Regions from separate parts of the Marinomonas posidonica IVIA-Po-181 genome, predicted to be linked through region 2. Evidence: riboswitches for the same ligand, from Rfam matches in the RefSeq annotation. Region 2 holds a riboswitch; the other holds the start of a gene.
What was found. Region 2 has a riboswitch for thiamine pyrophosphate ahead of thiB (thiamine ABC transporter substrate binding subunit). Riboswitches for the same ligand answer to the same signal wherever they lie in the genome.
Positions count from the first base shown of each region.

Region 1: another riboswitch for thiamine pyrophosphate. It lies ahead of thiC (phosphomethylpyrimidine synthase ThiC); the one in region 2 lies ahead of thiB (thiamine ABC transporter substrate binding subunit).

Region 1 covers NC_015559.1:2,121,628-2,137,036, forward strand. The annotation lists gene MAR181_RS09935 (aldo/keto reductase) at 7-906, opposite strand; gene aroA (3-phosphoshikimate 1-carboxyvinyltransferase) at 1,176-2,456, shown strand; gene MAR181_RS09945 (Spy/CpxP family protein refolding chaperone) at 2,531-2,977, opposite strand; gene thiH (2-iminoacetate synthase ThiH) at 3,106-4,275, opposite strand; gene MAR181_RS09955 (thiazole synthase) at 4,272-5,051, opposite strand; gene thiS (sulfur carrier protein ThiS) at 5,054-5,251, opposite strand; gene thiE (thiamine phosphate synthase) at 5,235-6,755, opposite strand; gene thiC (phosphomethylpyrimidine synthase ThiC) at 6,771-8,813, opposite strand; TPP riboswitch at 8,999-9,103, opposite strand; gene rsmI (16S rRNA (cytidine(1402)-2'-O)-methyltransferase) at 9,187-10,050, opposite strand; gene MAR181_RS09980 (penicillin-binding protein activator) at 10,049-11,938, shown strand; gene MAR181_RS09985 (YraN family protein) at 11,886-12,272, shown strand; gene MAR181_RS09990 (SIS domain-containing protein) at 12,278-12,871, shown strand; gene MAR181_RS09995 (ClpXP protease specificity-enhancing factor) at 12,986-13,363, opposite strand; gene MAR181_RS10000 (glutathione S-transferase N-terminal domain-containing protein) at 13,440-14,072, opposite strand; gene rpsI (30S ribosomal protein S9) at 14,430-14,822, opposite strand; gene rplM (50S ribosomal protein L13) at 14,837-15,265, opposite strand.
Region 2 covers NC_015559.1:863,773-879,181, forward strand. The annotation lists gene hldE (bifunctional D-glycero-beta-D-manno-heptose-7-phosphate kinase/D-glycero-beta-D-manno-heptose 1-phosphate adenylyltransferase HldE) at 1-1,217, shown strand, start outside; gene msbA (lipid A export permease/ATP-binding protein MsbA) at 1,218-3,002, shown strand; gene MAR181_RS04000 (3-deoxy-D-manno-octulosonic acid transferase) at 3,004-4,230, shown strand; TPP riboswitch at 4,253-4,368, shown strand; gene thiB (thiamine ABC transporter substrate binding subunit) at 4,426-5,439, shown strand; gene thiP (thiamine/thiamine pyrophosphate ABC transporter permease) at 5,451-7,043, shown strand; gene MAR181_RS04015 (thiamine ABC transporter ATP-binding protein) at 7,030-7,737, shown strand; gene MAR181_RS04020 (DMT family transporter) at 7,797-8,660, shown strand; gene MAR181_RS04025 (DMT family transporter) at 8,657-9,553, opposite strand; gene MAR181_RS04030 (DMT family transporter) at 9,575-10,471, opposite strand; gene MAR181_RS04035 (MipA/OmpV family protein) at 10,486-11,235, opposite strand; gene rpsF (30S ribosomal protein S6) at 11,466-11,870, shown strand; gene rpsR (30S ribosomal protein S18) at 11,894-12,124, shown strand; gene MAR181_RS04050 (hypothetical protein) at 12,143-13,006, shown strand; gene rplI (50S ribosomal protein L9) at 13,026-13,469, shown strand; gene dnaB (replicative DNA helicase) at 13,591-14,967, shown strand; gene MAR181_RS04065 (methyl-accepting chemotaxis protein) at 15,040-15,409, shown strand, end outside.

The DNA.
Region 1 (15,409 bases), 1.3 Mb from region 2:
TTACGTTTATGGAACATCATGACCTTGTGATGCAATTAGAATACGAAACCAATCATCATCAGTGAGCGCCAAAGTGGTGGCTTCAACAGCCAACTGTAAGCGCGCTATTTTCCCAGATCCCATGACTGGACAAATCCCTGCTGGGTGCCTCAACAACCAAGCCACAACCACTTGATCTATTGTCATACCTAGGCGTGATGCGATCTCTTGCAATACAAGCTGGACCCGCTTCGAGATATCATTTGTTGTTGAAAATAGTTCGCCACCAGCAAAAGGTGACCACGCCATCGGCGTCACCGCGTGGCGCTGCATATGATCCAAACTGCCATCTTGAAAATGTTGCAATTCCAACGGTGATAGTTCCACTTGGTTAAGAATTAGAGGGGCATCTAAGCGTGATTGTAATAAATCAAACTGATGTGGCGTATAGTTCGACACCCCAAAATGCTTCACCTTGCCTAAAGTAAAGAGTAAATCAAACGCCTGCGCCACTTCATCAGCATCCATCAATGGACTTGGACGATGTAACAATAAGGTATCAATGTAATCGCACCTAAGATTGGACAATGAGCGGTCAACACTGGCCAAAATGTGCTCACTACGATAGTCATAGCGATGCACTTGCACCTCTGGGCGATTCTCTGACGGCAATAAAATACCGCATTTAGTAATAATTTCCATCTTATCACGTAGCGAGGGTTTCAATGCTAAAGCCTCACCAAACAAAGCTTCACATTGATAATTACCATAAATATCGGCATGGTCAAATGTCGTCACACCAAGATCAAGACACGCTTCAATAAAATTTAATGTTTCCGAAGACGACCACCCCCACTCTTGCAAACGCCAAAAGCCCTGCGCAATTCGGGATCCTTCAAAACCCAGTGGATGGTACTGATGGCGCATAATGAAACCCTTAATCGAAATGGATGATGGTCACGTATTCTATGCGATCAATAAGATAACTCAACCATAGGCAGAAAGATTCCTGCCACACATGCCTGACACATCTCGCGATCAAATGTATAATGTGCCTCATTCAAGACTGACCTCTAACACAGAGCGACGCGACCACTTACAGACGGGATATTTTTGAGCCATACATTAACCCTTTATTTACTTAGCCTTTAGGCGCTCATCAACAACAAACATAAACCACTGTGATGGATACAAACATGAACTCTATAACTCTAGGCCCCCTTTCTAAGGCTGACGGCGAAATCCAAATTCCTGGCTCTAAAAGCCTTTCCAACCGTATTTTGTTATTAGCCACCTTGGCCAAAGGCACCACCAGAATCACTAATCTATTAGACAGTGACGACATTCGTCATATGCTCGATAGTCTGACTCAACTGGGCGTTAACTACCGCCTAGAAGATCAAGGTACTACCTGTGTATTAGAAGGTCTTGGTGGCCCGATTCAAGCCGATTTCGGTGACTTATTCTTGGGTAACGCAGGCACGGCAATGCGCCCATTAACCGCCGCTCTGTGCCTTGGTCAGGGTGAATTTCGCTTGCACGGTGAACCACGCATGCACGAAAGACCGATTGGCGACCTAGTCGATGCACTGAAAGTACTTGGTGTTGACATTCAATACGAAGGCGAGGTCAATTACCCACCACTGCGTATCAAAGCCAATGGTCTAAACGGCGGCGAAGTATCCATTAAAGGCAATATCTCAAGCCAATTTCTGACGGCCATTTTAATGAGCGCACCATTAGCGCAACAAGACCTGACTATCAAGGTAGATGGTGAATTAGTTTCTAAACCTTACATCGACATCACATTGCACGCCATGAAACAATTTGGTGTCGAAGTGGAAAACCAGAATTACCAAGCTTTTATCGTCAAAGGTCAACAAACTTATCAAAGCCCAGGCGACATCATGGTCGAAGGAGATGCGTCTTCTGCCTCTTATTTCTTAGCCGCCGCCGCGATTGCCGGCGGTAAAATCAAAGTACATGGCGTTGGTACAGACAGCGTCCAAGGGGATGTTAAATTCGCTGAAGTACTTGAGAAAATGGGTGCCAAGATCACCTACGGACCAACCTGGGTACAAGCAGAACGTCAGACACTAAAAGGTGTAGACCTAGATATGAATCATATTCCGGATGCGGCTATGACCATAGCAACAACGGCGCTTTTTGCTGAAGGTACCACTCGTATCCGTAATATTTATAACTGGCGCGTGAAAGAAACAGACCGTTTAAGTGCGATGGCCACTGAACTTAAAAAGCTTGGTGCCGAAGTCGTTGAAGGTGAAGATTTCATTAGCGTAACACCGGTAAAAACCTTACAGCACGCGGCAATCGATACTTACAATGATCACCGTATTGCTATGTGCTTTTCATTGGTGGCGTTCTCAAATACGCCTGTCACAATCAATGATCCAGGTTGTACCTCTAAGACCTTCCCAACCTACTTTGAGTTATTTAATCAAGTCACTCAATCCTAACGAATGACCAGCCTCACCAAGCCTCAGTGACTTATGCATTATTTCATGGGTCACTGAGGCTTTTTTATAGCGAATTATTTTTGATTATCTGGTGTCGCTGGCGTTTCCAACATTTTAATCTGCTTCGGTGTTAGCAATTCATACAGAGACGCACGATTCTCCGCATAGGCCATGGTTAACGCCTTAGTTTGCTTGGCGCTTTTATCCGCCAGAGCATCAACTTGCTTCAAATACCCTTTTGAATTTGGCGTAAGCTGACTCAACGCCACTTGAGTTTTATGTAGTTGTTCTTGAATTTTATGGATTTTTTGGCCATCTCGTTCGAACAATTCAGACACTTTCTGCTCCACATCACGGTTCAATCCCAACTTCTCAGCAATGCGCTCCGCCAATTGTTGATGGTTAGGGGAAGCTATTTTTGCTTCTTCCGGCTCAGCAAAGGCTTTCATTGTCACACCCGCCATTAGCGCAATGCCTAAACATATGACGGCAATCCTTGCTGTTCTTTTGTTGGTCAACATACTTTCTCCTAAGTCGTTCTGTTTGCGATGAAGACATTATGTCTGGACTTATGTCAAACCGAACAAAAGACCTAGGAGAGAGTAATAAAGCTTGTCAGCATGGCGTCAATAGACACGCATTAGCCCATTTAGAAACGACTCGTTAAGGCAGGATCCCAATCTTTCCAAACCACCTCTTTTCCTTGAGCATGAATCATAGCCGCAATGTCAGAAACACTTCTCTCATCACTAATCTGAAATTGTTCCAGTGCTGGCTGAGCTTCTTCAGCATACCCTCCCGGCTGCGTTTTAGACTCAGCACTCATAGTCGTAAAGCCCATTTTCACGGCATGCTGCCTAAATGTGGGAGATTCCCGTGTCGACAAACTCATCTCTAAATCCGCATCAAACAACCGCCAAGCGGCAATCAGTTGTACCAATTGGCGGTCACTGATCACTGATTTAGGCTCGATCCCTCCTTCACAAGGACGAATTCTAGGAAATGCCACACTAAAACGGCTACGCCAATAGCGCTTTTGCAAATGACGAAGATGATGAGCCATAGCAATAGAGTCTGTACGCCAATCCTCTAAGCCTAGTAGCACCCCTAATCCTATTTTGTGAATCTGTGCTTGACCAATACGATCCAGCGCATCTAAACGATAGTTAAAATTGCCTTTATTGCCTCGTAAATGATGCTCTAGATAGGTTTTACGTCGGTAGGTTTCTTGATATACCAAGACCGCATCCAATCCCAATTGCTGAAGCCGCTCATAATCAGCCATTTCTAATGGCTGAACTTCCATAGATAGCTGACTAAAATGGGGCTTTATTCGCGGCAACATACGCTCGAAATACGGCATGGCAACCTTATTTGTTTCGCCTGTAACCAAAAGAATATGGTCAAATCCTTTCGCCTTAATAGCGGCCACCTCAGCATCTACTTGCTGTTCATTAAGGGTCAAACGACGAATAGCATTCGACATAGAGAAACCACAGTAGGTACATTCATTGGCACAAGCATTTGACAAATAAAGCGGCGCAAATAAACTGATCGTGTTACCGAAACGCTGTTGAGTGATACCTTCACTCTTGGCCACCATCTCCAGCAAATAAGGTTCTGCGGCAGACGAAATTAACGCCGCAAAATCTTCCACGCCCAGCTTATCTTTTGCCAAAGCCCGAATGACATCTTGTTCGGTTTTCATCTGATGACTACGTGACATTGCTTGCCAGTCCATATCGTCAAGTACCTGACTGAACTGGCCTGTAATGGCTTGGCTTTGCTCAACTATGCGAACAACAGACACTTTACTCATGATAAAGCCCCAATAAACTCGGTCAGTGGGCTGGTAGCGTGCGCCGCATCAAATCGCTTTTCACCCAATCCGGATTCGTAGGCTAATCGACCCGCTTCAACCGCTAAACGAAACGCCTTACTCATTTGTTTAGGTTGTTTCGCTACTGCCATCGCGGTATTCACCAAGACCGCATCCGCCCCCATCTCTAGAGCCAAAGAGGCATCCGATGGCGCTCCAATCCCAGCATCCACAATCACTGGCACATTTGCTTGCTCAAGAATAATGTCTAAAAAGGGTCGACTCGCCAGCCCCATATTCGATCCAATCGGCGAGCCTAACGGCATCACACATTGACACCCCACCTCTTCTAGGCGCTTACACAAAACAGGATCAGCATGCACATAAGGCATGACCACAAAGCCTTTTTTTATCAAGGCCTCTGCTGCGACCAAGGTTTCATTACCATCCGGCATCAAATAACGAGGGTCTGGGTGTATTTCCAATTTCACCCAATTCGTCTGCAACGCCTCACGAGCCAGCTCGGACGCAAAAATGGCTTCTTGTGCATTTCTTGCCCCGGACGTATTAGGTAATAGCTTTACCCCCATTCTTTGCAAGGGTTTCAGAATATTGTCTGTTTGATGCTGCAAATCTAAACGTCGTAGAGATAGGGTTACCAATTCAGCGCCACTGGCCAAAATAGATTCCGTCATCGCCTCGGCACTAGCGTACTTTCCAGTACCGACAAATAAACGAGAGCCAAATTCTTGATCTGCAATAATTAGTGGTGTCATACCTAACCTCCAGCAATGGATTCAAAAATAAACACTCGGCAAGAGGCAAACAGATCGGTCGTTGCCCAAACGCTGCGAGGAATAATGTTTTGATCTATGGCTACCGCCACACCAGAGGACTCTTTTTGCAAAACATCAAGTAAGTCTTGTATATGACGACCATCAAATTCAAACAACTTGTCATTAAGATATATCTTCATTTCCGACCTCCTTTGATTGTTCAAACTCCCCTATCAAGAAGCGAGTCACCCGCTCTGGTGCTTCGGCCAAGGTAATGGCGGTAACCAAAGCCACACTGTTCACCCCTGTGGCCGCAACCGCGGCAAAGCGTTCGCAGTTAATTCCGCCAATGGCTACGGTTGGGTAATGACCCTTTAGTAAATTAACATAATGCTGCAGACGCTTAAGCCCCTGAGGTTGAGATGGCATTTGTTTTGTTTGCGTTGGATAGATGTGACCCAAGGCAATATAGCTGGGGTTGAAGGCCAAGGCTCGAGCGATTTCAAAATACCCATGCGTGCTAACCCCTAAGCGCAAACCAGCTTGTTGAATATGTGTTAAGTCAGCCACTTGCAAGTCTTCTTGCCCTAAATGAACGCCATAGGCTCCGTACTTGATGGCTTTTTCCCAGTGATCATTGATGAACACCTGCGCTTGATGGGTTTTCCCTAGCAAAATTGCTTGTTGAATTTGCTCATCCAGTCCTACAGCATCCGTATCTTTAATACGCAATTGCGCCATGCGAACGCCTTGCCTTAATACCAATTCCAACCAAGCAATCGAATCGACAACAGGATAAACGCCCATTAAATCCACATCCACCATTGGAAATGGAAGAGGTTGCCCTAATCTCATGTTGGCCATAAGGATTTCAGGCAAGTTTTCAATCTGCTCCGGCCACCCAGGCCTTCCCAATGGGCCAGCTCCCTGCCCAATTTGCACGCCCGTTTTGAGTGCGCCTGTAATGTATGCCTTAGCCATAGTGATCGCATCATCAGCAAAGTAGTCATATCCCAAAAAGCAGGACAAGGCGGTTGATAACGTGCAGCCTGTTCCACGGGTATTGTGGACAGACAATTTTTCCGTTGAAAAACCACACACTCTTTCGCCTTTAAACCACCAATCTGTCGCAGCGGCATCGGCATAATGCCCCCCTTTCAGCAACCAAGAAACTTGGCTAACGCCATATTTTTCGATGATTTGAAAGGCGATTTGATTCACCGCTTGATGTGCCGAAATCTGAGTAAGCGCTTCAAATTCCAACAAATTCGGAGTGATATAATCGACATAAGGCAGCATCAGAGTTAGCAAATCGACCGCCGCCTCACTTTGTTGCAGCCGATTACCAGTCTCACTGCTGGCCGCCATGACAGGATCAAACACAATGTTAATCTCTGGGCGTTGTCGTTTTATTTTTTCTAACCACTTACTGCACGCGACAACCAACTCATGATTAGGTAACAAACTCACCTTAATGGCTTGAGGATAAACATCATCCAACAGGACCTGCCACTGTGCATCAAACATCGCCACACTGACTGGCTCAACCAATTCAACGACTTTGGAGTTTTGAGCCGTGACACAGGTCACGATCGATTGCATATGGCATCCTAGGTCTTGCCCGGTTCGTAAGTCGGCTTGCAATCCTGCATGTGCCGACGAGTCAGACCCGCCAACACACCAAATAACAGGAGGTTTTGACATTATCTCACCTCCTATTTAAGGGTGCCCTGTTTCAAGATCTGTTGTCAAAACCGTTTTGCTTGCCGCTGACGCCTCATTTTTTGACGATCTGGCCAATAGATTTGAATCAAACTTATCCGTCGTCAAATACACATCACTGCCTAAATCACGAAATTGTTCAGACATTTTTTGCATGCCGGCAATCGGGTTATCCTCCTCAATAGCGACTAAATCAATTCCATTCGCCTCTAACCCAGCCGCATAGTCACGAACTTCTTGAGTAATCTTCATCGAGCAGAATTTCGGTCCACACATAGAGCAGAAATGCGCCACTTTACCAGACGCTTGAGGCAAGGTTTCATCGTGATAGGTACGGGCTGTTTCTGGGTCAAGGGACAAATTGAATTGATCTTCCCAGCGAAATTCAAAACGAGCCTTAGAAAGAGCATTATCTCGAATTTGCGCACCTGGATGCCCCTTGGCAAGATCCGCTGCATGAGCGGCAATTTTATAGGTGATCAAGCCTTGCTTTACATCTTCCTTATTCGGCAAACCTAAATGCTCTTTCGGCGTCACATAACACAACATAGCACAGCCATACCAACCGATCTGAGCCGCACCAATACCAGACGTAATATGGTCATAACCCGGTGCGATGTCTTGTGTTAACGGCCCTAAAGTATAAAAAGGCGCTTCATGACAATGCTCTAATTGCTCAGTCATATTCTGCTCAATTAATTGCATCGGAACATGCCCTGGCCCTTCAATCATGACTTGTACATCGTACTCCCAAGCCACCTTTGTTAATTCGCCTAGGGTTCTCAATTCTGACATTTGTGCTTCATCATTCGCGTCCATAATAGAGCCCGGGCGTAACCCGTCCCCCAATGACAGCGCCACATCGTATGCCGCACAGATGTCACAAATATCACGGAAGCGTTCATACAAAAAACTTTCCGTATGATGAGCCAAACACCATTTGGCCATAATAGAACCGCCGCGAGACACAATGCCGGTCAAACGCTTCGCGGTAAGCGGGACATAACGCAACAAAACGCCAGCGTGGATCGTGAAGTAGTCCACACCTTGCTCCGCCTGTTCAATCAAGGTGTCACGAAATACCTCCCAGTTTAGATTTTCAGCAACGCCATCGACTTTTTCCAACGCTTGATAAATCGGCACAGTACCAATAGGGACAGGTGAATTTCGTAGAATCCATTCACGGGTTTCGTGTATGTTTTTCCCCGTGGACAAATCCATTACAGTATCCGCCCCCCAACGAGTCGACCAAACCAGTTTTTCCACTTCTTCTTCAATGGAAGACGTGACCGCCGAATTACCAATATTGGCATTCACCTTGACCAGGAAATTGCGGCCTATGATCATCGGTTCAGATTCTGGGTGGTTAATATTATTTGGAATAATGGCACGACCTTTTGCCACTTCATCTCGCACAAATTCCGGTGTAATCCTATCTTGCAGGTTGGCCCCAAAACTATGACCAGGATGCTGTTTTAAAAGCAACTCACTCTTGATGGCCTGCAAGTTTTGATTTTCACGAATCGCAATGTATTCCATCTCAGGGGTTATTATTCCCTTTTTGGCATAGTGCATTTGAGTGACACATTGAGCAGACTTAGCACGGCGTATTTTGGGTAAATACTGGAACCGCAATTCATCTAACTTACCATCGTCTAATCGAGATTGAGTAAAGCTTGAACTGACTACTGAGAGCGTTTCTGTATCATTACGCTCTTCAATCCAATTGGCTCGCTGTGGATTGATCCCTTGATGAACATCAATTTTTTCCTGTGGATCACCGTAAGGTCCGGAACAATCGTATACAAAGATGGCTTCGTTTGGTTCAAAGGTTAACTTGGCAGAATCCGAACCAATCGGCGTGTCCGTGAGATTGATTTTACGCATTGGCACACGTACACCATCCTGCTTACCCTTTAGATAAATACGTTCCGAAGCTGGAAAAGGCGTGGCTTGAAGTGACTCGATAAAAGCTTTTGCTGCCAAACGAGACGCTTCGCGTGACAGCTTGTTTGGTTTTTTGTTGTTGTGACTAGACATGAGCATTTCCCTTTTTAATAACGTGAGAATTGCTTGTCTGGGGTGCTGTTTATCCTAATAAACTGATTTAGACATCAGACTAGGCAAACATGGAATCCTGAAATGATAGAATTGAAATAGACGAGTGACTGGCTGCATCGAAAACAATTCAACAAAACAGGAGTTCATTCGATGCAGATAAGAAAAAGTATGACTTTCTTGTTTCCTACGCGGGTATCAACCCGATCAGGTTCTGCGGATCCCGCATTCAATTATGCGATCTCAGCCAAATGGCACTCCGACAAGTAATCATGAGTATACTTATTCAAACGTCCCTGTAAACCCAGTATTTTTAGTCTAGTGAGTTAGATTCACTTGCGCAAAGCAACAAAACTCAGTCTTGCTGCATTTCTAACGCCAATTTATACAGTTGATTCTTTTTCCCACCAGTGAACTTAGCCGCAATCGCTGCTGCTTGCTTCAAAGGCAAGGATTCTTCTAGCAGCAAAGTCAAAACACGGCGCGCCTCCTGCAGTGATTCATCTTCTTCTGGCAGAGATAAATTCAACATTACCACAAACTCCCCTTTCATCTGGTTAGCATCTTCATCAAACTGCTGGAGAACCTGACTAGGAGAACCAGATAAGAAGGTTTCAAATGTTTTGGTAATTTCTCGAGCCAACACTAAATTGGCTTGATCACCATACACAACCTGAAGATCGCCAATGGAATCATAAATACGGTGAGTTGATTCGTAGAATACGACTGTACCTGCTTGCTTGGCCCAAGAAGTAAATACATCACGACGTGCTTTACTTTTAGCTGGCACAAAACCTGCGAAGAAAAACTGGTCCGTTGCTAAGCCAGAAGCACACAAAGCCGCAACCACAGCACATGAGCCAGGAACCGGTACAACCTTGTGACCCAATGCCCTTAAGCTTGAAACCAAATGATAACCTGGATCAGAAATTAAGGGAGTACCCGCATCGGATACCAGCGCGAGGTTTTTACCTTCCGACAACAAACTGGCGACGTACTCAGCTTTGTCTTTTTCATTGTGGTCGTGTACGGAAAAGAGCTTGGCCTCAATGCCAAAATGATTCAACAATCGACGAGTGTGTCGAGTATCTTCAGCCGCGATATAGTCTACATTGCGTAAAGTCTGTTCCGCTCTTTTGGTGAAGTCGTCTAGATTGCCTATTGGTGTCGCAACTATATACAGCGACCCTCTCACTTCATCCGAAGTATGTGATACCATGTTGCCTCTTTCATTTGTCATTTTTAAGATTATGAGCCTAAATAATTACCGCATCATATCATTAACCCTTTGCTCTTTTCTGCTGGCTGCCTGTAATTCCGCGAATTTAAATTTGCCTCAGCAGAACACGACATTAGTACAGCAAAATACAGCTACCCAAGAGCGCACATTACCACCTAGCATTTACCAGCCGAAAAAGACCTCAAGCTCAGATCAAGCTATTCGCGATGCCCTACAACAGGCACAGAAAAACTATGACGATGGCAATTTCATCCAAGCCATTTCAATCCTAGAAAAGAATGTTTTAGGAAAAGACTCATCTGTCCAGTTTGATGCTTTCTTACTAGCAGCAAACATCAATGCTCAGTTAGATAATGCCTTAGACGCATTTGATCTACTCAATAATGCCGAACAGCTTGCTATAGCTCGTCATCCAGACAAGCAAAATGCACTTCAAGAAACACGCGCTAGCATTTTCGAGCATTTTAGCAACTGGCCGGAAGCGGTTAAACTTAGAATGGCATTAAGCTATAGCCTGCCACTGAATGAAGGTGCATCCAATCAAGCAAAACTTTGGCTCGCGGTTCAAAACCTGACACAAAACGAAATTGACAGCCTATATCAAGAACAGCAACCTATTTTGAATGGCTGGTTAACCATCAGTAATATTTTGCGGGATCAGTCTCTATCGATTGAACAACAATTAGCCAACTATCAAACATGGCAACAAGAAAACACCAATCACCCTGCCGCAATCTCCCCACCACAAGACTTTCAAATCATGGCGTCTGTTGAAGAAATGGCACCTGAAAAAGTCGTGTTAATGCTACCAATGACTGGGAAATTAAAGCGCGCATCTCAAGCCATTGTCGACGGCTTTTTTGCCACCTATTACAATCAAAGAGAAAAACGTCCGCAGGTTAATATCGTTGATGTGGACCAGTTTAATGACATCAACAGTGCTTTACAGGCCGCCAATGAAATGATGCCTGATATTATCATTGGGCCACTTCAAAAGAATAATGTTGCTAAGATCAGCCGTCTTGTCTTACCGCACCCTGTGATTGCTCTAAATCAATTAGACTTTAATGAAGCCGCTCAGAATTTGTTCCATTTTTCTCTTAACGCCGAAGATGAAATTCATGAACTGATTAGTTTTGCCAAACAAGAAGGCGCCACTAAAGCCGCTGTATTAAGTACTCAAGATACTTGGGCCCTGAAACAAAATGATGAATTTACCCAAGCGGCCCAACAAGAGCACGTGACCATTACGTCTACTCAGTCCTATGCGAATACGCCACAGGGACGTCAAAATGCGGTTCAAAAGTTACTGCTCATTAATGAAAGTACATCACGACGAAAATCCATCGAAAAATGGACCGGCAGTAAGGTTGAAAGCATCGCCCGACCAAGACAAGATTTAGATTACGTATTTTATGTAGGCAAACTAAACGACGCCAAACAGATTCGCCCCTTGCTGGATTTCTATTTTGCTGACTCTGTTCCTATGCTAGCTACAAGCAGCTTAAATGACAGTGCTCCTGACAAAAATGGTAAAGCAGAAGATATTGAGCGCATCTTATTTACTGAGCTACCTGCTTTATCTTCCGACAACAAAACCGCTAGCGCCTTACCCGCTAACCCAGGGTCAAATATTTTACGTCGACTACAAGCAATGGGAGCAGACTCTTATTTATTGGCAAACAAATACCAGCTGTTTGCCTTGTTAAAAAGTACTAAAATTTCTGCCAATACAGGCATTATCACCATGGATGATAAAGGCGTTTTTCATAAGCGACCTGAGATAATGACCTACCGAAGAGGGAATTTGGTTTATGCGCGCAGTAAGCAGTTTTTTCAAAGTAAAGAAAATAACAGCGAAGAATAATGGACAAAAAGCAGAGCAAGAAGCCGAAGCTTTTTTGTGCCGTAAAGGATTAACCTTTGTAGAGCGTAATTTCTATTGCCGAACAGGCGAAATAGACCTGATTTTTCTCGATCAACAAACCTATGTATTTGTCGAGGTTAGGTTTCGAGCAGACCCTAAGCATGGGACGGCCGCAGAAAGTTTAAGCTCATCGAAATTAAAAAAAATTCGCAATAGCGCGGCATTATGGCTACAAAAAAACAACAAATCTGACGTCTCCAGTCGTTTCGATGCCGTACTATTTGATATAAAAATTGACCATAAACATTTAACTTGGCTTAAAGCAGTATTTTAATCACTATGGATTTTCAAGAAGCAATATACACTCAATTTGCACAAAGTTTTGAAGCGCAACAGCAAGCACTAGAAAGCCTTCCTCCTTACATTGAACATGCTGGGAAAGTCATTTTCAGCAGCATTGCTTCAGGCGGTAAAATTATTTGCATCGGCAACAGCACTGGTTCACATTTGGCTCAGTACTTTAGCACCTTGATGCTGGATAAAATGGACAGGGAGCGCCCGGGATTGCCCGCAATTAATTTAAGCGGCGAAGGCTCATCAATCCTGGCAATTACGCATAACGACAGCTATCACGACGTTTTCTCAAAACAAATTACCGCCCTTGGCAATCCAAACGATATTTTATTTGTCATTGCCAACCGAGGTAACACCTCACCTATTATCCAAGCCATTCAAGCAGCACACGAACGAAAAATGAGTGTAGTGGCCTTGACCAGCCCAGAAGCGAAAAACATTTCTTCTTTGACGTCACAAGATGACACTGAAATAAAGGTCAATTTATTAGGTACGGCAAGAGTCCATGAATGCCAAATTACAGTTATTCATACTCTGGTGGACTTATTGGAAAGGCAGCTATTCGGCTACGAAGACTAGCCAAGCAAAGTTTAAGTGGCGGGGAAATCTACTGTTAAAGAATGAGTTCTTAGCCGACAGCCTAGCTAAAGGAGTGGCCCTGATTCGTTTTCATAAACATCAGGGCACGCCAAATTATTTAACCACTTTCAGCTGAAACCCCTTTGGAGGCGTAGGTGGTGTTGGTGTTGGCTCTTCCCCAAACTCTTCATCTGGAAACACAAAGCCATCGCCATTTTCTTTTGCATACAATGCCATCGCCGCTTTCATTGGCACGTAAACCTGCATAGGCTTGCCACTAAACCGCGCCTCAAATGACACCGCCTCTTTATCCATAATAAGATGGCGAACGGCACTCATACTGATATTCAGTACAATTTGACCATCTTTTACGAATTCGGTTGGAATAACGACATTTTCTTGCTCAGCGTCCACCAATAAATAAGGCGTCATTTCGTTGTCGGCTACCCAAGAATAAGCGGCATTTAGTAAATAAGATCGTTTTGGTATCATCTCAGTGCTCCTTATTTAAAACAAAAAAAGGAGCACTGAAGCTCCCTTTTTTATTACATCTAGATCATCAAATGGCTTAGTCTAAGCGCATTTCTTGTTCTGCTTCAGACAGACTTTCTTGGAAAGACTCTCGAGCAAATACAAGATCCATGTATTTATGAAGTGACTTAGCTTGCTCTTTAGGAATATCAACACCCAAAGCAGGCAAACGCCACAAAATTGGCGCTAAGCAGCAATCTACAATCGTGAACTCTTCGCTCATGAAGTAAGGTTTTTCATCAAAAATTGGCGATACACTAATTAAACCTTCACGTAACTCTTTTTGTGCTTGAGCGACAGCCTCTTTGTCTTTGCTAGACAAGATCAGGTCAACCAATTTGGCCCAATCGCGCTGAATACGGTACATGTACAAACGACTTTCAGCACGAGCAACTGGGTATACTGGTAATAGTGGCGGATGAGGAAAACGCTCATCCAGATATTCCATCATGACATTTGGCTCATACAACACCAAATCACGATCGACTAAAGCAGGAAGCTCATTATACGGATTCACATCAGCCAATTCGTCTGGCTTGTTAAACGGGTCTACATCAATGATATCCACTGTTACGGCTTTTTCTGCCAATACGATACGCACGCGATGGCTATAATGATCTTCTCCATCAGAAAAGAACGTCATTGAGGAGCGCTTTGCAATAACACCCATGTCTAACCCCTATATTGAAAACTTCAAAACCCTCTTAAAAAAGAGGACAATTAAACTATATTAACAAAGCCTATAATAAGATATCAGCGCTTTACTAATAAAAATGTATTGGATTGAGCAATAAACGCACTCAATGAACAATGAATGAATTTATTAGATTACTAATGACCGCCAAGCGGTCGCTTGCTCATTCCCTTGAAGCCAAACACTGACTTCAATTCAAAGCGTTATTCTATCATCATTTCAAATATTTTTCTTTGAAAAATCATTTTGTTACAAGATAAGAAAAGGCTTTTTTCAAACAAAAAAAACGCTTGGCATAAACCAAGCGTTTTAATACAGATTCTAAAGCGAATATTAACGCTTAGAGAACTGAGGACGACGACGTGCTTTACGAAGGCCGACTTTCTTACGCTCAACTTCACGAGAGTCACGAGTAACGTAACCAGCAGAACGTAGAGAACGACGAAGAGCTTCATCGTATTGCATTAGCGCACGTGTGATACCGTGACGGATCGCACCAGCCTGACCAGAAATACCACCACCTTTAACAGTGATGTATACGTCAAACTTTTCAGTTGCTTCAACAAGCTCAAGTGGCTGACGAACAACCATGCGAGCAGTTTCACGACCGAAGTACTGATCGATAGAACGGTTGTTGATAACAAGGTTACCAGAACCGGCTTTAAGGAACACACGAGCGGTAGACGTTTTACGACGACCTGTACCGTAGTATTGAGTAGCTGACATAATGATCTTCCGTATTAAATGTTAAGTTCTTGAGGCTGTTGAGCAGCATGTGGATGCTCAGTACCAGCGTATACTTTCATTTTCTTGTGCATTGCACGGCCCAATGGACCTTTTGGCAACATACCTTTTACGGCGATTTCAAGAACGCGCTCTGGAGCGTGATCAATCAACTTCTCGAAATTCATAGAACGCAAGCCGCCTGGGTAACCAGTATGGCGGTAGTATTGTTTAGCTGCAGCTTTGTTACCTGTAACGTGAACTTTCTCAGCATTGATAACAACGATGTAATCACCAGTGTCAACATGAGGAGTGTATTCAGCTTTATGCTTACCGCGAAGACGGCGAGCAATTTCGGTCGCCAAACGACCAAGAGTTTTGCCTTCAGCATCAACCACGAACCAGTCGCGACGTACTTCAGCAGGTTTAGCAGTAAAAGTTTTCATCAAAAAAACCCTATCAATACGCGTGTTAACAACACGCTATACCTATTATTATTGGTTGGCCGATCTTATTCAGATCGATCAACGTACACTTACCTTTTAAAAGGCGAGCGCAGTATACAGCACTTCCATCACATAAGAAAGCTG
Region 2 (15,409 bases):
GCGTGGTTGGACAAGACGAGAATGCGCAAGTTTTGCAAAAATGTCTTGAACAAGAAGGTGTTCGATGCCGCTTTGTTCAATCAGAAAAATTGCCAACTATAACTAAGCTCAGAGTTATGAGTCGTCATCAGCAGTTAATTCGACTCGACTTTGAGGAAAGAATTGATAGCTTGTCACAAAATGAAGCGCTTGCAGAAGTTGTAAAACAGGCTTTGCCAGAAGCGGATGCCGTCATTTTCTCAGATTATGCCAAAGGCTGCTTAGCGGATGTTTCGAATTTAATTCAATTAGCAAATAAGGCCAATGTGCCTAGCTTAGTTGATCCAAAAGGAAATGATTTTTCAATCTATCAAGGCGCCACACTAGTTAAACCAAATTTACTTGAATTTGAGACTATCGTTGGGGCATGTGACACAACCAAAGAGCTAGAAATCAAAGCCAAAGAATTAAAAGCCAAATTTGGTTGGGATGCTTTACTGGTGACTCGTGGAGAAGATGGTTTAGTTTTGTTGGACAGAGATAAAGCCCCTTTTTATCTGGCAACAGCGGCTCGAGAAGTGTTTGATGTAACCGGCGCAGGAGATACAGTGATTGCTGTACTAACGGCAATCTTTGTTACCAGTAAACGTTTTGTGGATGCTGTGGAATACGCTAATCAGGCTGCAGGTTATGTTGTAGGGAAACTAGGGACTGCTTTTATTACAGCAGATCAGCTTGAAACCATCATGTTTCAACGTACACATTCCAAAAATTTTGGCGTATTAGCCCCGGAAGCACTCCTACAACAGATCAAGTTGGCTCAAGTAAATGGCGAAAAAGTGGTGTTCACCAATGGTTGTTTCGATATCTTGCATCCAGGTCATGTAGCATACATGAAACAGGCAAAAGCACTTGGTGATCGTCTGGTTGTTGCTGTGAATACAGATGCCTCTGTCAAACGTTTAAAGGGGGAAAAACGCCCCATTAACAGTTTAGAGCACCGAATGGCTGTACTCGAGGCCGTTGGAGCGATTGATTGGGTGACTTGGTTTGATGAGAATACCCCCAAAAATATCATCGAGCTTTTATCCCCCGATGTTTTGGTTAAAGGAGGAGATTACTCCATTGATACAATTGTGGGTGCCGAGCATGTCTTGTCAAACGGGGGAGAAGTGAAAGTACTTACTTTTCTAGATGGCTATTCAACAACGTCCATAATCGATAAAGCGAATTTGTGAATGCAAAAAGAGCAAGCAATAGAAGTGAAAGAGCAGACGGTGACAACCACAGGTTTTAGTACTTATCTGAGGTTATTGGGCTACGTTAGAGCCTCGTGGGTCTATATGATGCTCAGTGTGATTGGTTTTATTCTGTATGCAGGAATGGAGCCTGCTCTTGCTGCTTTGTTAAAGCATATTGTAGATACCGTTTCAGAAGGTAAGGTACTTGAGAATAGACTTGTTATTCCTCTAGCAATCTTGGCCATTTTTATTGCCCGTGGTATTGGTACTTTTTTAGGCGGCTACTTTATGGCGCAAGTTGCGAATAAGGTTGTTTTTGACCTGAGAACCAGCATGTTCAATAAAATGGTCAAAATGTCTTCTAGTTACTATCACTCTATTCCAACAGGACGTCTACTGGCTAAACTAACTTATGATACCGAACAGGTAATTGGAGCTGTTACTCAGGCAATTCGAGTTGTTTTAAGAGAAGGTTTTACCGTTGTTGGCCTGTTGGGTTATATGATCTACATGAATTGGAAGCTGACCTTACTCTTCTTGCTAGTGGTTCCTCTGATTGGGTTGATTGTGTCTTATGCGTCAAAGCGTTTTCGTCGTTTAAGTAAGCGTATTCAAAATGCCATGGGCGGCGTAACCGATGTGGCGTCAGAAGCCATTAAAGGTCATGAGGTTGTTAAGATCTTCGGGGGCAGTGAGTATGAGGTCGAACGTTTCCGTCAAGCGGCGCAAGAGAATCGTCGTTCTCAATTGAAAATGGAAAAAACTCGCTCTCTAAATATTCCAATTGTGCAATTTATCTTGGCATTTGCCATGGCTACTTTGATTTGGTTTGCGCTCAGTCCGGATTTGAGTCAGCACATGACGCCAGGGGACTTCATCGCGTTCTTGACCGCTGCTGGCATGTTGGGTAAGCCGATTCGTCAATTAACCGATGTGAACAGTGTTTTACAAAAAGGCATTGCAGCTTCGCAAAGCATTTTTGAATTTTTGGATATGTCGGTTGAACCTGATGATGGCAAAATTCTCGCACAATCCTTAAAGGGTGATATTGAATGGAAAGACATGTCTTTCTCTTACCCAAATGCAGATAAGCAGGCTCTTAAGAAGATTACGTTATCCTTGCCCGCAGGGAAAACCCTAGCATTGGTCGGCCGCTCTGGGAGTGGTAAGTCGACTATGGCCAATTTGATTCCACGTTTTTATAACTTGGATGAAGGTGAGTTAAACATTGATGGCGTTTCCATTTCAGATTATCAATTAGATTCTCTAAGAACCAGCATTGCTTTGGTGAACCAGCAGGTTGTTTTATTTAATGGCACCATACGTGAAAACATTGCTTACGGACATTTGCGTGATGCCAGTGATGAGCAAGTGATTGAGGCGGCAAAAGCGGCCAATGCATGGGGCTTCATTCAAGAGCTGGATCAAGGTTTGGAGACTATGGTTGGTGAGAATGGTGTCTTGCTTTCCGGTGGTCAACGCCAGCGAATCGCCATCGCACGAGCCATTTTGAAAAATGCGCCTATTCTTATCCTGGACGAAGCAACTTCGGCACTGGATACAGAGTCTGAGCGAGCCATTCAAATGGCCTTGGATGGATTGATGGAAAACCGTACCACGATTGCCATCGCTCACAGACTCTCGACCATTGAAAATGCTGATATTATTGCGGTGGTTGATCATGGTGAAATCATTGAGCAAGGTTCTCATACTGAACTATTGGCGATGAATGGCGCTTATGCTCAGTTACATAACCAGCAATTCAGTGAGACGGCTGACTAATATGTGGTTGTATCGTTTCCTTCTGGCTTTACTGACTCCTATCATCTGCTTGAAGGTTCGACGTTTTAAAAAAAATTATCCAGCCTATCGAGCCAAAGAAGCCTTTGGTCGTTGGGGAAAGGTGGAAGCGGACTTGTGGATTCATTGTGCTTCCGTCGGAGAGGTGTTGGCCGCTCGACCCCTTGTGACACAGTGGCGAAAAAAATACCCGAATCAAACCTTATTAGTAACCACCATGACACCAACTGGTGCGGCGCAAGTAGCACAGGTGTTTCCATTTGCTTTGCATCGTTATTTGCCGATGGATTGGCGTTTGGCGGTGAGACTAGCATTGCGTCATTTAACCTGTCCTCGATTGTTAATCATTGAAACCGAGCTATGGCCAAACTTGCTTGAACAAGCTAAATCACAGGGGCTGCGTATTAGCATTGTGAATGCCCGAATGAGTGAACGTTCGTATCAGCGTTATCAAAAGTTCTCAGCTATTTCTCGTCACCTTTTTACTTTGCCTGATCAGTTTCTAGCCCATGCGCAAGCAGATGCTCAGCGCTTTAAGGGGCTAGGAGCGAAAAAAGTTTATGTCACCGGTAGTATTAAATTTGATTTGAACGTACCAGAGGAAGTAATGCAGCATCAGTGGCGCGATGACTTTGATAAAGACTTTGTCTGGGTTGCAGCCAGTACACATCAAGGTGAAGATGAGCTTATGTTGCAAACACATCAAGCTTTGTTAGAGAAGCAGCCGAAAGCATTGTTGATCCTTGTGCCGCGACACCCAGAGCGTTTCGAGTCTGTGTTTGCTTTGGCGCAAGCTTCATTTTCTCGTGTAGGGTTGCGAAGCCAAGTGGCTTTCAATAAGTGGTCTGAATACGATGTGATCATTGGCGATTCAATGGGAGAGCTGATGCAGTATTATCAAACTGCGGATTTGGCTTTCGTGGGTGGCAGTTTGGTGAAGCGAGGTGGACATAATCCAGTTGAACCTGCGTTATTAGCTAAAGCGATCATTGTGGGCCCTCATGTGTTTAATTTCAAAGACATTACGGATCAGCTCCTACTAGAAAAAGGAGCATTGCAGTGCCAAGACGAAACGCAATTAACAGAGTTTGTGTTGGCGTTAGCGTCACAAGCCTCACAACGTTTACGGATAGGCCAATCGGCGCAGCGTTTTGCAGAAAAAAGCCAAGGTGCCGTGACTAGGGTTTTGAATGAAATAGACTTTCATTAGGGGACTCTTTACAATAATTGCTCATTATCTCATGGGGTGCTTGGTTGATAAAAAACCAAAGCTGAGAAGCGAAGGCTCGCTAACCCATTGAACCTGATCCAGATTATGCTGGCGTAGGAATTGAGATAGCAAGTCTGTCAATCATACCTTGCCGTTTCACCTATACGCCGCTCACTTATTATTAGGAGCGACACCTTGAAAACACTTTCTTTTCGTACTTATTCTAGTATTGCTTTGGCCACCTTTACGCTGTCTTTTTCTGCTCTTTCGTCAGCGGCTCAAACACTTAATGTTTATACCTATGATTCCTTTGCATCCGACTGGGGGCCTGGTCCGAAGATTAAAGAAAACTTCGAGAAGCTGTGTGACTGTGAGGTTAACTTTGTCGCTTTGGATTCTTCCGTTGGTATTCTGTCTCGTGTGCAATTAGAGGGGAAATCTTCATCTGCTGATGTGTTATTAGGTCTGGATTTGAACTTGATGGAGGCCGCTAAAAAAACAGGCTTGTTGGCTGAGCATGGGGTTGATACCTCAGTGGTAAATCTGGAGGGGGGGTGGTCTGATAAAGACTTTGTTCCTTTTGATCATGGGCATTTCGCGTTTATTTACAATGCGGAAACACTAGAGAACCCTCCCAAAAGTTTGGCGGACATTGTTGAAAACCAAGAATTAAAAGTCATCTATCAAGACCCTAGAACTAGTACGCCAGGTTTGGGGTTATTGCTTTGGATGAAGTCAGTGTATGGTGAGAAAGCAGCGTCTGCATGGTCTACTTTAGCCTCTCATACGGTAACGGTGACTAAGGGCTGGTCTGATGCGTATGGTTTATTTTTGAAAGGTGAGGCCGATTTGGTGTTGAGTTATACCACCTCACCTGCTTATCACATAGAGGCGGAAGGTGAGACCAAATACCAAGCGGTTGAAACGACAGAAGGTCGTTATCCTCAAGTTGAAGTGGCGGCGATGATGAAATCGGCACCGAATAAAGTCTTAGCAGAGCGTTTTATGTCATTCATTTTGACACACGACTTTCAGTCGACGATTGCTACAGGCAATTGGATGTTACCTGTGGTTGATCTTGATCAGCCTTTACCAGAGGCTTTTGCAGCGGCGATGAAGCCAGTGACTAGCTTGATGTTACCGGCGGACCAAGTGGCCGAGGAGCGTAAGGCCTGGGTGAATGAATGGTTGAATGCGACCACTGAATAAGCTGAATTAGTTTGAATCGATTGATTGGAATATCAAGCCTGCTTCCCGCGATGTTGGGGGTGGGCTTGTTTGTTTGTATTGGTGTTTTTAGCTTGATGGCTTTATTACGCTACAGCGATGTGGCTGAGTGGTCGTCCTTTTTGTCTCAGCCTTATCTGTGGCGTTTGATTCGCTTTTCTTTATGGCAAGCTTTATTAAGCAGTTTGCTTAGTCTTGTTATTGCTGTGCCAGTGGCGTCCTGCTTATTTCATCGTTCTTTTTGGGGGCGATCTTTTTTGTTGCAGTTATTTTCCGTGTCTATGGTGGTGCCTAGCATTGTTGCCATTCTAGGGATCGTTGTGGTGTATGGTCGAACGGGTTGGTTGGCACAGATTTCTGGTATTGAGCTTCCATTATATGGTTTGACCGGTATTTTGTTGGCGCACGTATTTTTTAATATGCCATTGGCGGTTAGGTTGCTATTACAGGTCTATGCTTTAATTCCAACTGGTCAGTGGCGTCAAGCTTACCAGTTAGGTTTTGATCGATGGTCTGCTTTTCGTTTTATAGAATGGAGTTACTTACGCAAAGCTTTACCTGGCGCATTTGTATTGATTTTTATGCTTTGTTTTTCCAGTTTTGCTGTGGTGCTCAGCTTAGGAGGTGGTCCTAAGTCGAGCACCCTTGAGGTAGCCATATATCAAGCATTAAGGTTTGACTTTGATTTGAATAAAGCCAGCTTTTTAGCACTATTACAGGTGCTGATTTGTACAGTGATTGCCCTTTTTGTGTACAAGCTGGCGCCTGTGAATCATCAGGACTCAAGTTTGTTAGCGCAATCCCGTTTTTCTATTCGAGATTCCTATGGTGCCAAAGCCTTAGATGTGATCGCATTTCTGTGTGTATTGGTATTTGTGTTGCCGCCTTTTATTGCCATTTTGGATCCGATGTTTTCCACGCAATTCCTTCAAACACTTAGCTCCTTGAGGCTTTGGCAGGCGGTTTTAGTGTCACTCAAGATTGCTTTTCCTGCCGCCTTTATAAGCTTACTGCTGGGGCTGAGTTTTTGTGTGCTGGCGCGTTATTGTATGGGAAGGGGAAAACTCGATATCTGGTCAACAAAGTTAGAACAGTTAGGTAATCTAATTTTAATGGTTCCTGGTTTGGTCATCGCGACAGGCTTATTCTTATGGTTGAGAGATTTGGGGCTGAGTTTTTCATCCAGTTATTGGATTGTGGTTTGGGTTAATGCGGTGATGGCTTTGCCATTTGTATTACGTTGTATGATGCCCTGTTTTTATCAGCAAGAGCGTCGCTTTCGGCATCTGTATTCCAGTTTAGGGCTTCAGGCTTGGTCTCGCTGTAAAATAGAATGGCCTTTGGTGCGAAGTTCTGTTGCACAGGCATTTGCGTTTGCTTTGCTACTATCTTTGGGAGATATGGGTGTGATCGCGTTATTTGGTAGTCAAGGCATGGTCTCGTTGCCGCTGTATTTATTTCAATTGATCGGTGCTTATCGCCTAGAAGAGGGAGCCTGTGTTGCCGTGGTGTTGATTTTGTTGTGCTTGGGATTGTATGTGTTGTTTTCTCGTATTGTTGGGGGAAGGTGGCATGCTCAAGGTTGATTTAAAGTACGACTGGGAGCGTTTTCACGCGCATTATCAAGTTCAGATCGATCAAGGTATCACGACTTTACTGGGAGCGAGTGGTGAAGGTAAAAGTACCTTACTGCATTTACTTGGCGGCTTTTTGCAAGGTCATGGTGTATTGGATTATCAGGCTCAATCTTTGTTGGCTTTGCCCGCTTACAAGCGTCCCATTTCGACCTTGTTTCAAAGTGATAATTTATTTCCGCAATTGACGGTTTGGCAGAATGTGGCGATTGGACTGTCACCGCATCTTCGTTTGAGTTCAGAGCAATGCGAAAGAGTGACTTGGGCATTAGAGCAAATACAGTTAGCTTCCAAAGCGGATGTTTATCCTCAGGCACTGTCGGGTGGACAGGCGCAGCGTATCGCCATTGCCAGAGTGCTGGTGAGAAAAAAGCCTATCCTATTGTTAGATGAGCCGTTCAGTGCTCTTGATCCAGTGCTCAGAGAGGAAATGCTGTTTTTAGTGAAGCAGGTGACGGAAAGCTTTTCGTTAACCACCTTGATGGTTTCTCATTTGCCCAGTGAGGCATCGTTGGTTGGTGGGGGTGTTATTCTGATAGAGCAAGGTCGAGTGGTTGCTCATGAAGCGGCGGACGTTTTAGCCAGTAAACAGACTCCCAACGCGTTTACGCAGTATTTGGGGGAGTCGAAAAGCTCGACAAGCTAGATGGATTAAGTTACATATTGCTTAACGATCTAGTGAATTGAAGTGGGCGCTTAGTCTTAATGGACGATAGAGAGTTAATCAAAAAGGGCATTTTTGCGACAATTGCTTATGCCTTTGTTATGTCTTTGACGGCCATAGCAGCCAAGCAAGCGCAAACAGTTATTGCTGTGTCTACACTGGTTTTTTGGCAAAGTCTTTTTTGTGTATTGGTTCTTCTGCCACAAATGCGTGGGCGTTGGCAAAAGCGCCCATGGTCGGTTTGGCGTATCCATTTTTTGCGTAGTTTTGGTGGCTTTATCGGCTTTCTGTTTTATTACTGGGCGCTGAATCATATTCCACTTGTTGAAGCCTCTTTATTGCGAACTTGTGCGCCTTTGTGTGTGCCTTTTATTGTTTTGGCATTACATGGTATTCGTATTCCTAAAGCCAGATGGTTGCCCTTATTGATCGGCTTTGCAGGGGTTGCGTTCGTTATTCAGCCGACCCCAAGCCATTTAAATCCTTGGCATCTGGTTGGGTTTGTTTCTGCAATCGGTTTGGCCTTGTCTATGGTGACGACGCGCATGTTGTCGCATCAGGTATCAGGTCAAGAAACCTTGTTAGTATACTTTGCTGTCTCTTGTTTGTTATCCATACCCTTGATGCTTTGGCAGGGGGATGGGGTGGTGGTGCCCTTAGATGTTTGGCCTCTTGTTGGCGTGGTCGTCACGACACTCTATATTGGCATGTTCTTGTATAACAAGGCATATACTTATGCTCCCGCCAGTATTGTTTCACCTGTCAGTTATATCGGTGTGGCTTTTAGTGGCTTCTGGGGGCTTGTGATCTGGCACCATGTGCCAGATATTTACGCTGTTTTGGGAGTAGTGCTGATTTTTATGAGTATCTTAATCAGTACCAGAATCGCGCGGAATAGAGGTTAGTCTGTGGTGTTTTGTCTCTTGTTGTTTAAAATGGTTGCCACAAAAATGCCAGTAAAAATCAAAAATATACCCATGTAATGGAAGCTAAATAACCGCTCGCCCAGAAATATCACCGATAGACCAATACTAAAGACAGGTAGAAGATGAATGAAGTGTCCTGCTGTTGCGGCGCCGAGTTTCTGAATGCCAATGTTCCAGCACAAAAATGCGCCAATCGAAGCAAAAATCCCCATATATATAATGCTTCCCCAGTTGGCGCTAGTTAGTTCACTCAATGAGGTTTCAGCGAAAAGTAAGAATAGTGGTGCTTGGATGCCGGTGCCGATGAGAGCGGTGCTAGTAAAGAAGCCAATTAATGACATGTCTTTTGGGCGGCGAATTATCATCACTGAGTAAATGGCCCAACTAACGGCCGCAGTTAAGATCCATAGGTCACCTTTTGATATGGTGAGATGCAAAAAAGTGTCTAAACTACCGCGGCTAACTATGATGATAGCACCGATAGTTGAGATGATAATGCCAGTGTTTTGCCGCCAGTTTGTTCTATTACCTAATAAAATGCGGGCAGTGATGAGAATCATCACCGGCATGATGGAATTCAATAAGACGGCATTGGTGACGGTTGTTGATGTTAAACCAATATACAAAAATAAGTTGTAATTACAGATGCCTAACCAACCAAAAAGGATTAGCAAGGGCCAGTGTTGGCGTATGATGTGTCTTTCTTGGCAAAGCTTTTTGTAAGCAAAGGGTAAGAGAATCAGACAAGCTAAACTCCAGCGCAGAAATGAAATTGTGTAAGGATCAATGCCGGTCGATACTGTCATGCGACCTAAGACATAGTTACCAGACCAAAAGAGTATGGGCAGTAGCAAATAAACAAATGCTGGCATTGGTGCTTCCTTTTATTATTTTTAAGATGGCTTTCTTTTAGACCAGTTTTGTACAAAGAGGCCGAGCAAAATACAGCTAAGACCTACTAGTGTCGAGGCTAAAATGGGCTCGTTAGCAAGTTGTGTAAGCCAAACAATAGACAGTAATGGTGCTAAGAAAATCAGGTTGGCAACTTGGCTGGCATTGGTGGTGAGCTTCAGAGCTCGATTCCATAAAACAAAACTGATCCCCATCTCAAATAAGCCGATATAAACCGCTCCCCAAATACCTTCAGGTTGCCAATGTGTTAGCTCACCTGTTGCCGCAGCAAAGGTCAGGATAATAGGCAAGGCAAAAGCAAAATTGAGTGTCAGTCCAATTAGACTTGGTCGATCGTCTTTTGTGTTTAACAGCCAATAAAGCGCCCAGATGATGGTGCTTAGTATTGCGAACCCTACGCCAATGATATTAGAAAACGCCAATGTGGTGATTTCGCCTCGGGTGGAAATATACAAAACACCAAAATAACAACTGGCGGCGGCTATATAATCGGCTAGCGTCAGTCGTTGTTTTAAAATAGGAACAGCCATAAAACTGAGCATAATGGCCCAAGTGTAATTAATGGCTTGTGCTTCCTGTGCCGGCAATAAGTCATAAGCCTGCAGTAAAATGAGGTAATACAAGAAAGGGTTGATAACGCCATAGAATAAAGAAGCTTTCCAGGACTGTGTGGCATGATATTTAAGCTGGTTGAGCTGACCTTTATAGCCAAGTAAGGCGAGTAAAAAAATCAGTGAAACCGCGCAGGCAATCAGCAAAAGCTGCGTCGGAGACAGACTTTTTAATGATAGTGAAAATGCCGTGGCGACCGTTGACCAGAGAACAACGGCGCCCAAGCCAAAGGCCATGGCTTTTGTATTATTTGAAAAAGAAGGCATGGTTTTTTATGGCCTTAAAAGTTGTAGATAATGCCGACAATAACAGAATTAAAACGCTTTTGGTCGATAATGGGACTGTCTAATACATTATCGCTGTATTGGTTGTGTTTAAGCGCAAGCATGAAATTCGTACTCGGTGTGAGTTTATAAATGCTTCTTAAACCAATGCTGGAGACAGATGTGGCATCTGCATTATAAGCGGCAATGCCTCCTGAGGTGCGGTCTGATTCTGTCTGTGACACACCATATAAATGTTGACTCATTTTACGACTCGTATATTGGTGACTAATAGAAGGGATAAATACCCAGTTACCATTTGGTATGGGTAAGCCGATTGAAAAGCGGACATAATAACCATCGTGTGTACCACTGATATCCTGAGCTACTTTGGTGGATAACAAGCCAAAACGATATTGGGCAAAGGCCATAACACTGTCATCACGGTCATTAAGTTGTTGGATATCGCTATTGTCTGAGTCGTCAGGATCAAAGTCTGCTGTTTGATAGGATAATCCTGCAGACAGAGCTTGCAGTTTAGTTTGTGGAATCAGGTGATACCCTATGTCTGGAAAGGTTGCATAAAAACGTTCGCCCTTAACCGAAAGATTAGGGATGAGTCGAGTGTCGGTTTCCATGTCTTTGTAGATGGACTCAGAAAGCGCGCCTAAAACACCAATACTACCCTTGGCTTTCACTGTTGTGGTTGTTAACGAAAGAGTAATGAAGACTGATATCAGGCAGTATTTAAAAAAGTATGGAGTCATGTTTTTTGTTCCATCATAAAACGCGGTAAGATGGCGTGATTCTATGACCTTTTAGACAGGCTGTAAAACAAGCCTGTGATGACTGAGTGAAAGCATCGAAAATGTTTCTTAATGCGTTTACTTAATGGCCAACTTTGCTATATAATTCGCGTCCCTGTAAATCAATACTCCTTGTCTCACAGCTTTTTAACAGGGGAAGCGTGGAGACTAAGAACCCATAAGGAGCTTAAATGCGTCATTATGAAATCGTCTTTCTGGTTCACCCAGATCAAAGCGAGCAAGTACCAGCAATGGTTGAGCGTTACACTAACCTAATCACAGAAGATGGTGGTCAAGTACACCGTTTCGAAGATTGGGGTCGTCGTCAACTTGCTTACCCAATCAACAAAATTCACAAAGCACACTATGTTCTTATGAACGTTGAGTGTTCTGATAGTGTTTTGTCTGAACTAAACGAAACGTTCCGCTACAACGATGCCATCATCCGTAACTTGGTGGTCCGTCGTAAAGATGCGGTAACAGAAGTTTCTCCTATCAAAGCATCTGAAGGTCGTGAAGAGCGTCGTTCTGCACCACAGCGTGAAGAGCGTAACGTTGAAGCGTCTACAGAAACTACTGAAGAATCTGAAGATTAATCTATTTGAATTAGGAGATACTCATGGCTCGTTTTTTCCGTCGTCGTAAGTTCTGCCGTTTCACAGCAGAAGGCGTTAAAGAGATCGATTACAAAGATCTAGACACACTAAAAGGTTACATCACTGAAACTGGTAAAATCGTACCTAGCCGTATTACTGGCACTAAGGCTCGTTACCAGCGTCAGCTAGCGACTGCAATCAAACGCGCTCGCTACATTGCTTTACTTCCTTACACTGATAGCCACTTTAATTAATAGGCAAGAAGTACCCTAATGAGTGGTTTAGCCAAATGGATAATGGAAAAACGCCGTAACGCCATCATAGGTGTCATGGTGTTTGGTTTGATCCCCGTTATGTTTTGGCTGGCTGCGGCCATTTTAGGCTTAGTGGTACTTCGTAAAGGTGTAAAAGAAGGAATACCTGTTTTTGCTTGGGGCTGTTTACCAGGTCTTGTTATCTGGATGCTTCAGGGTGATGCAACTGCGTTACTGGTTATGTTAGATGTGGCTTTGTTGGCTTATTTATTAAGAGAAACAAGGTCATGGAGTTGGGTGTTATTAGCCGGTAGTTTATTGGCGTCATTTAATACCTTGATTCAACCTCTGCTCATGTCAGATGTCTTGAACTTTGCAGTTGACTTGGTTCAGACTGTTTTGCAACGAGAGGCGGTTGAAGTACCTGAAAGATCTATGATCTTTTCCCAAGCGGTGATGGCGGTGTCCATTTTCCAAGTGGTGATTGCGGTTTTCGCGCTTTTATTGGCGAGAAAGTGGCAAGCAGGGCTCTATAATCCGGGTGGGTTACGTAGCGAATTTCATCAATTAAGATTGCCTGTGGCATTCAGTCTGGTGCTTGGCACTATGATATTGATTGGTGAGAGTGTGGGAGGGGCGCTTTCTGTGCTTTCTCAAGCCGCCGTACCCGCTTTGATATTGCCAGGATTAGCATTAGTACACGGTATTTTAGCAAAAAAAGAAATTGGGGTTGTTGGACTGATCGCATTTTATCTGGTGGGATTTTTTATCCTGAATGTTTATTTTGCGAACCTTTTGATCGCGCTATGCGTGATTGATAGTTTTGTGGATATACGTTCCAAGATCCAAGGTAAGGCGTCCAACTCAAGTGATAGCGAATGATTAATTAGAGGTGATCGAGATGGAAGTTATTCTACTCGACAAAGTAAACAAGCTAGGCGGTATTGGTGACGTTGCAGTTGTTAAACCAGGCTACGCTCGTAACTTTTTGATTCCAAACAAAAAAGCTGTAATGGCTACGAAAGCTAACTTGGCTAGCTTTGAAGAGCGTCGTGCTGAGCTTGAAGCTCAAGCTGCTGAGCGTAAAGCGGAAGCTGAAACACGTGCTCAATCACTAGAAGGTAAAACTTTCACAATCGCTGCGAATGCTGGTGATGAAGGTAAGCTTTTTGGTTCTATCGGTACTCGCGACATCGCTGAAGCCATTTCTGCAGAAGTAGAAGTGTCTAAAGCAGAAGTTCGTCTACCTGAAGGTACTATCCGCCACACAGGTTCTTTCGAGATCGATCTTCAGCTTCACTCTGAAGTTGTTGTTGCTGTGACATTGGTTGTGACGGCTGAATAATTTATTTCGATAAATTATTTGCTAAAAAAAGGGTGTCTTGCTGATTGCAAGATGCCCTTTTTTTGTGGCCATGATAAGCTAATCCAACTGTTTTTTGACCTTTATAAATGGATATTGTTGCGTGCAATTAGATGATTCTGAAGTGGCTTCTATTAAGTTGCCTCCCTATTCGGTAGAAGCTGAACGTTCTGTCGTTGGCGGTTTGATGTTGGACCCGCAGGCTTGGGAAAAAGTGTCCGAGCTGGTTATTGCTGATGATTTTTATCGACCTGAGCATAAGTTAATCTTCGCGGTAATTGCTCGGTTGGCTGATGAGTCTGAGCCGGTCGATGTCGTGACCATTGGTGAGCGCCTAGACAAGCGAGGTGATTTGGAATCAATTGGTGGAATGGCTTATCTGATTGAGGTAGCCGAAGCGACCCCCAGTGCGTCCAACATTGCCTCATATGCGGACATTGTGCGTGAGCGTTCGATCTTACGCCGTTTGATTTCAACCACCAATGACATTTCCTCTCGTGCTTTTCATCCTGAAGGGATGACAGCAGCAGAAGTATTGGATGAAGCGGAACGTAAGATTTTTCAAATTGCCGAAGGCGGTGAAAAGAAAGGTGGACCAAGAATTGCTTCTGATATCTTGAGTGCGACTGTTGATAAAATCGATGAGCTTTATCATCAAGATGGTGCGATTACAGGGTTGAGTACAGGGTTTACCGATTTGGATGCCATGACCGCAGGATTACAACCAGCTGATTTGGTTATTGTGGCGGGTCGTCCCTCTATGGGTAAAACCACCTTCGCAATGAATTTGGTCGAAAATGCCGCGATGATCAGTGACCTTCCTGTAATTGTTTTCAGTTTGGAGATGCCTTCAGAGTCGTTGATGATGCGTATGTTGTCATCGCTGGGGCGAATTGATCAAACGCGCATGCGTTCGGGCCAATTGATCCAAGAAGATTGGGACAAATTGATGTCAGCGGTGAAGATGCTGAAGGATCGGAAGTTATTCATTGATGATACGGGTGGCATTAGCCCGACTGAAATGCGATCACGGGTTCGCCGTATTGCCCGAGAGCATGGTGGTGTGGCCCTTATCATGGTCGATTACCTTCAATTGATGCAGATTCCTGGCTTTACTGAAGGTCGAACGAACGAGATTTCTGAAATATCACGATCCCTTAAGGCCATTGCGAAAGAAATGGACTGTCCTATGGTGGCATTGTCCCAGCTAAACCGTAGTTTGGAGAACCGACCCAATAAGCGCCCAGTCAACTCGGACTTGCGTGAATCCGGAGCGATTGAGCAGGATGCGGATGTGATCTCCTTTGTATACCGTGACGAAGTGTACCACGAAGATACGCCACATAAAGGGATTGCAGAAATCATTATTGGTAAGCAGCGTAATGGTCCGATAGGTACTTGTCGTTTGGCTTTTGTGGGTAAATATACTCGTTTTGAAGATTTGGCGCCGGATGCTTACCGTGATTTTGATGACGAATAATGTGTGACTAAAAATGAGTTCGGGTGCGATGGCTGCATCTTAATATAATAACGATAAGATCGAGGATGATATATGCGTAAGATGCCTGTAACTGGAAAGGAAAATGATTTCCCTGAAAGCGATGTTTTAGTATCCAGCACGGATGTGAAAGGGCGAATTACCTTTGTTAATGATGCGTTTTGTGAGGTCGCAGGTTATCAACAAGCGAGCCTTATTGGCGCGCCTCATAACTTGATTCGACATCCTGATGTGCCGTCTGCTGTGTTTGCGGATATGTGGGCCAACTTAAAGCAAGGTCGTAGTTGGATGGGGATAGTGAAAAACCGTTGTGAAAATGGCGATCATTATTGGGTGAGTGCACACGTAAGTCCCTTGTTGGATGGCAGTAAAGTTATTGGTTATGAGTCCGTGCGTCGTAAAGCTACGACGGCTGAAAAGCAGC